3 regions of the Herbaspirillum sp. GCM10030257 genome follow, and region 3 is predicted to be linked to each of the others. Evidence: predicted binding sites of a transcription regulator. Region 3 holds the regulator's gene; each other region holds the start of a gene.
The links. The regulator LexA, encoded in region 3, represses DNA repair genes until DNA is damaged. The targets are predictions, from matches to a motif close to ACTGTATNNNNATACAGT.

Region 1 (2,205 bases), on a different contig from region 3:
GACGCTGCGACAAGCAGATGCTGGATGCGCTGGACCGCGCCTACGGTGAAGCCCCGGAATTGTTTGACTGGGTTCAGGCACCGAAAAGCTTTTCAGCCAAACTGGAATTACCGGACCGCATCGAGCATGCGGAAGCGGCATTATTTGCCGCACGCCGTCTGATTTTGCAGTTGACCGGCTGGCTGGTTGCGCAGCAACTTGCGGTTGCGCGCTTCGTGCTGCTGCTGGAGCATGAGCGCGGCCGTACGGCGATTCCACCCACGCCCATCGACATCGCACTCGCCGAACCGACCTGGCATGAAGAGCACCTGACCCGCCTGTTGAAGGAGCGGCTTGGCCGCATCGAACTGATAGCTCCGGTCATCGCGGCGCGCCTGGAAGCAGACCATGTCAGCGCGATGCTGCCGCCTACAGAATCGCTGTTTCCCGAGCCCGGCGGCATGCCCATGGATTTTCACCGCCTGCTTGAATTACTGACCGCAAGGCTTGGCGAACAGAACGTCCTCGTTCCCGCTCCCCGTGCAGACCATCGCCCTGAAATTTGCAACGGATGGGCACCCACCTCCACGGCAAATCCGGTCGATCTTCCTCTGGACCGGTTGGCGGAAAGACCCTTCTGGCTGCTACTACAACCGGTCGAACTGATCCTGCGCGACAACCGGCCGTTTTACGGATCACCGCTACGCCTGATCAAGGGACCGGAACGTATCGAATGCGGATGGTGGGATGGCGGCTTGATCATGCGTGACTATTTCATCGCCCAAGGGGAGACGGCAGTGCTCTACTGGATCTACCGTGAGCGTCACGGGGAAGAAATTTGCTGGTACTTGCAGGGCTTATTCGCCTGACCAAGCACTTTTATCCTGGAGCGCGGGATAAGGATATGAGTCAACAAATTTATTTGTAAAAGCCCGTTAGCAAAAATGCATTTTTCTGTTTATACTGTATTTTTGTACAGTATTTTTACACGGTATTCGAAACAGCTAACGTGTCTACGTCTTCCTCCATACATCATCTCCCTGCCTACGCAGAGTTGCAGTGTGCATCCAATTTCAGCTTTTTGCGTGGTGCCTCGCATCCTGAAGAGCTTGTCATGCGGGCAGCAAAACTCGGTTATGCGGCACTGGCGTTGACAGATGAATGCTCCGTGGCCGGCGTGGTCCGTGCCCACACTGAAGCAAAGCAACGCGGCCTGCACCTGATCATCGGCAGCCAGTTCAGCCTGGTCAACGAGGACAATAGCCCAGCCTTCTCGCTCATCTTCCTGGCGAAAAACCGCGAGGGATATGGCAACCTCACCGAACTGATTACCCTTGCACGGACCCGCGTTGAAAAAGGTAGCTATCGTGTCACTCCACGCGACTTTATATCGCCCGAAGACGGATATGCACATCTGCGCGGCATGCCGGACTGCCTCGCCATCCTCACTCCTGCCCTTGGCATTGCATCCGAACAGCTTGCCACCCAAGCCGCATGGATGGTGAAGACCTTTCCCGGACGTGCATGGATTGCGCTGACCTTGCTGCACCATCCGCGCGATGATCAGCACCGCATGCTCGTCACTGCAGTCGCTGACGAATACGCGTTGCCCGTGGTGGCGACCGGTGATGTCTGTATGCATGTACGCTCGCGCAAACCCCTGCAGGACACTCTTACCGCCATCCGTATCGGCAAACCCATTGCCGAATGCGGTTACGAACTGTCTCCCAATGCGGAGCAGCACTTACGCTCACGGCTGAGGCTGGCCAACGTTTATACCGCAGTCGCGTTGGCTGAAACCATACACATTGCCCGGCAATGCAGCTTTTCTCTCGACGAGTTGCGCTACGAATACCCGGACGAACTCGTGCCGCCAGGATGGACTCCGGCTGCTTACCTCCGCAGCGAAGCCTATATCGGCGCCATGGCACGTTTTCCAGACGGGGTTCCGGCAGATATCCAAAAGCAGCTTGAATACGAACTGCAGCTCATTTCCGACATGTGCTACGAGCCGTATTTCCTGACCGTCTACGACATCGTGCGCCATGCACGCAGTGTCGGCATTCTTTGCCAGGGACGAGGGTCGGCCGCTAATTCCGTAGTCTGCTACTGCCTGCGTATCACCGAGGTTGATCCGTCGCGCAGCACCCTGCTGTTTGAACGGTTCATTTCGCGTGAACGCAACGAGCCTCCCGACATCGATGTCGATTTCGAACATCAGCGACG
Region 2 (2,205 bases), on a different contig from region 3:
CAACACCAGGAACTGGTGCAAGAGACGCGCAACCAAATTATTTCGTCGCAGTCTCCAATTCCACTGCGGCCAGTTTCCAGCTCCACCATCCCTGGCGCTGCAGCACAAAATACCCGCTGGCTTCCGGCAATCCTTCAGCGCGAAACAGCACGTTGTCCCAACCACGATAGGATAATTTCATGTCGGGAAGCACCGAAATATTCGGTACCTGGGTCACAGTGCTCGCAACCACCGCTTGCGTTACACCAGGCTTGCCAGCGCCTAGCATCTCGATAATACCGGCAGGTGTCAGCATCACATCAATCAAGGGCCCCGCCAGGCCGCTGACGATTGCGCGGGTTAGTGGCTCCAATGGATTGCCGCTATCCTGGTCGGCCCTGTCGTCGCCGCCTTTCCCTGTCATCTGCTGTTTGAAGCTGTTACGCAGTGAAGTGAAATCGACATACGATGAAAATGCCTTGTAATCCCGGCTTTCAACCGCGCTGCGCATCCGATATAACGTCCAGTGCGGGCTGAAATAACTCGCCATAGCGAGCAGGCTGACCAGCGCGACGGCGACAATAACAACTTTTTTCATGATGCTTTCCTGTGAGGGATACGCAGACCAGCACATCGCTGGTGTGGCAGAGCCCGCATAGTACATCGGAGGGCGACCGGCTTGTCGGATTCGGTTGGAGACTTTGTTCGCGTTACTCGACGTGGGCCGAACGCGGCATCCACTCGGAGGCGTACTCCCTCCCTACCGCATAGCGTGCACCTTTTCCGTAGCACAGATAGGAAACGCGCCTTAGTGGATTCCAACGCGCCTGGTGTCGCGCTCATCGGGCGTCTACAGAGACAACGCCCTTACATCATGGGCCAGAATGCTTGTCGTTATGCAATAGCATGATCGTCAATCAGCTATACGTTCGGTGGAATACCACTGCGCCGAAGAACAATGCTGCGTCGTAAATATTTAATGTTGGAAAGCGTCGCTTTTCTAAACAGCTGGCTTTATACCCTGGCATTTTGTCCTTTCAGGCGGGAACAAGCTGTATAAACATACAGTCTTTTCTATACAAGCTATTGCCTGTATCGCTACATTGGTGAAACGGCATTCTGTTCCCGCACTGCAGATTTTTAGATGGAGAGATAGATGGATAAGCAAACCCAGAACGAAGCCCAAAAGAGCAATATGGTCAAGGATCCGCAAAACTGGACAACTGGAGATGAGCCCATGACCGGAGCCCAAAAATCCTATCTGACTACACTGGCGGAAGAAGCGAATGAGCAGATAGACGATGATTTGACCAAAGCAGAAGCGTCAAAGAAAATTGACGAATTGCAACACAAAACTGGTCGCGGCTTATCTGATGCGGACAAGAAGTAATGCGTCATGAGGTTTGCTACACCAGGCCTCTGCGATAAGGTGCACCTGTGTGATCTGTGTGATTAGAACGGGCAGCCCGGCAAACTGGCTGCCCGTTTTATTGGGTTCGCCTAACGTCGACACAAAAGGCAGAGACAGTAATTTGATGGTTCTCAAGATTTCTGTCTGGCATTCCCGTCACGCCGAAACGCGCGCGTATGATTCGAGGAAATCTGTTTTTTTCACTTGCCATGACAATCGCGACCTACCAACCGATCCCCCAGCTCTGGGTTGAACCCGTGGGTGATCTCATCCTTGGGCGTATCAGGGGCGTACCGACGCAACAGGTACTGCGCCAATGCCAGGAACAGATTCTCCAGCTCGTCGAAGACCTCGGCCATGGGCGCGTCTTGCTCGACGCCCTCGAGATGGAGCCACCTTCCGTGGATGTTGTGCTGTCACAGCGCGCACTGGACGAACGGCTGGAGCGAGTTCCATTCCGACGTGCGATCGTAGTACCAAACGCAAAGCTTGCCTATCTTGCGCGGTTGGCGTTTGGTGAGGGCGACTATCGCGTTTTCTACAATGATATGACTGGCGCCATCATGTGGCTGCATGAAGCGGATGCAAACGCCTCTGGCTCTTGAGGTATTACTGCAATCCCGATCCGGAAAGTGCGACTGTTAAACCTTCATCGGCAGAATATTTAACTAATCTGATAGAGCCCGCCAATACTACATCTGGGATCCTTGTTTGCATAATATGGCCCCATTTCTCAAAACAAAGTCGCCCGACCTTCGGCAGAGTCTATGAGCTCCGCACTATTGAATTCTCTATTACATATATGGGAGCCGTGA
Region 3 (2,205 bases):
CCAATTGGATTCCAAGGTGAAGCAGCGAGCCTGGCACAGGTGGACGGTATGTATGAACACTTGGAAAAGGCATTGATTGCGATTGAATTCCTCGATCCCGATAATCCCAAAAAACTGATGTCTCGATTACGGCGCCTGTTCTCGCGAACACAACTAGAAACTGAGGAAGTCAATATTTTGCGCGGTATAGCCAGGCATATTCTCGCGCGGATAGGGAAAAACAAGCTGAGCGGATAGAAAAAGGCAGTACGGGAAGTAACGAGGGTTGGTGCAGGTCAAGAGCGTTTCGCGGAGGGTCCAGTGAAGTGTTTTGTGCCTTGCGGCGTTAACCCGAAGACACGTTAAGTATTGAAAAATCGTCGTGCTAAAGGTATATGGCTCGCCGAGCTTTTAAGCTTTTATATTGTTATCGGGATTTCACTGTCCAACCGACCAGTTGGCGAGGCCAGTCTATAAAATAGACAAACTATTAAAAAGAAAACGTGGCGGCAGGGTGCAGCGACAATGCCGCTACCCTGCTATAGATATCTGGAGCAACGAACAAAAGCTATGCCCAGGCGCGTAGCAAACCAACAGCCAAACCCTCAAGCGCAAAATTGTCGTAGCTGGAATCTACCCGGATCGGTTCAAAGTCAGGATTCTCAGGTAGTAGTTCTATTAAAGAGCCGCTCTTTTTATACCGCTTGACTGTCACTTCATCGCCAAGTCGAGCAACAACGATCTGGCCGTTTTTTGCGGTGTCGATCTTCTTAACAGCAAGCAAGTCACCATCCATAATGCCTGCATCACGCATGGATAAACCTTTGACCTTCAGCAAGTAATCCGGCTTTGCGGAAAACAGGGCTGGGTCAACACTATAAGTCGCCTCAACATGCTCTTGGGCGAGAATAGGGGAACCTGCTGCGACTCGACCTATCAAGGGCAGACTGAGTTGCATGAGGGCAGGATGAGGTAACGACATCTGCCGTCCCGACATCCGGAGTCCGCTGTCGCCATGCAAATCGCGCAATCGGATACCACGGGAAGTGCCTGGAGAGATTTCAATTGCACCCTTGCGGGCTAGTGCCTGAAGATGCTCTTCCGCGGCATTGGCTGATTTAAAGCCGAGTTCGGTGGCGATTTCGGCCCGGGTCGGAGGGAAGCCGGTATTTTCGATCGCTTCCTTGATCAGATTCAGGATCTGTTCCTGACGTGCAGTAAGTTTAAGCATGTTTGACAGCCAAGGTAATCAGCGAAGATCGCCCAAAAATTGGCGAAGATTAATATTTATTGCGTGACTGATGCAGGTGTTTGCACTCTGGCCATGCTGTTCATATAGACAGCCTGTATTTTTATACAGGTTTTGTTCGAATGCAAGCGGATATATAGGGTTTTTTAGGTTTTTTCGGGTTGAGGCTGTTAAGCGCTTGAAATGATTGAGTTTTCCTTTGGTGCAGGTTATGATAGCGGGCTTTCCTCTTCCCACACTCGTCTTGACGCCGAGGTGGGCGATTGTTTAATCCGTCCATAAGGAGAATACATGCGTCATTATGAAATCGTTTTTATCGTCCATCCGGATCAGAGCGAGCAAGTGCCTGCAATGATCGAACGCTACAAGGGTATCGTGACCGCCCGTAACGGCAAGGTGCACCGCGTCGAAGACTGGGGCCGCCGCCAGATGGCATACATGATCCAGAAGCTCGCAAAAGCACACTATGTCTGCATGAATATCGAGTGCGACAGCGAAACACTGGCTGAGATCGAAACAGGCTTCAAGTTTAACGATGCCGTCCTGCGCCACCTGACCGTCAAGATGAAGAAGGCCGAAACAGCGCCGTCGCCAATGATGAAGGCTGTGCAGAAGGAAGATGCTGCCAAGAGCCAGCGTTCCGAAGCAGCCGCTGCGTAATTCTGTCCGTCGAGGAGCGTGAATCAGTTACGCCTGATAGCTGCCATTGCCGAGCGTGATGTATTGCGCTACACACCGGCAGGTATCCCGATCGTGTCGGCAAAATTGTTGCACACGTCAGGGCAACTAGAGGCAGGTATCCCGCGCCAGGTTGAGTTTGAAATCGTCGCGATCGCCGCTGGCGAAATTTCAGGAAAACTCAACAAGGTGGAACTGGGAATAACGATGGTATTCACCGGATTCCTCGCTCGTAAGAACCGCAATAGCAAAAGCCTCGTTTTCCATATCACGGACTTCGACGCTTATTCACCAGATCA

Region 1: ACFQUU_RS04430 (error-prone DNA polymerase) is a predicted target of LexA. The motif match lies at 942-959, and genes of this name have one in related genera.
Region 2: ACFQUU_RS25665 (DUF3072 domain-containing protein) is a predicted target of LexA. The motif match lies at 1,031-1,048, and genes of this name have one in related genera.

Annotation. Positions count from the first base shown of each region.
Region 1 covers NZ_JBHTDH010000002.1:413,479-415,683, reverse strand. The annotation lists gene ACFQUU_RS04435 (Y-family DNA polymerase) at 1-848, shown strand, start outside; gene ACFQUU_RS04430 (error-prone DNA polymerase) at 989-2,205, shown strand, end outside.
Region 2 covers NZ_JBHTDH010000032.1:37,142-39,346, forward strand. The annotation lists gene ACFQUU_RS25660 (DUF2939 domain-containing protein) at 38-577, opposite strand; gene ACFQUU_RS25665 (DUF3072 domain-containing protein) at 1,136-1,369, shown strand; gene ACFQUU_RS25670 (hypothetical protein) at 1,567-1,995, shown strand.
Region 3 covers NZ_JBHTDH010000038.1:25,469-27,673, forward strand. The annotation lists gene ACFQUU_RS26575 (RNA methyltransferase) at 1-237, shown strand, start outside; gene lexA (transcriptional repressor LexA) at 548-1,210, opposite strand; gene rpsF (30S ribosomal protein S6) at 1,520-1,888, shown strand; gene priB (primosomal replication protein N) at 1,907-2,205, shown strand, end outside.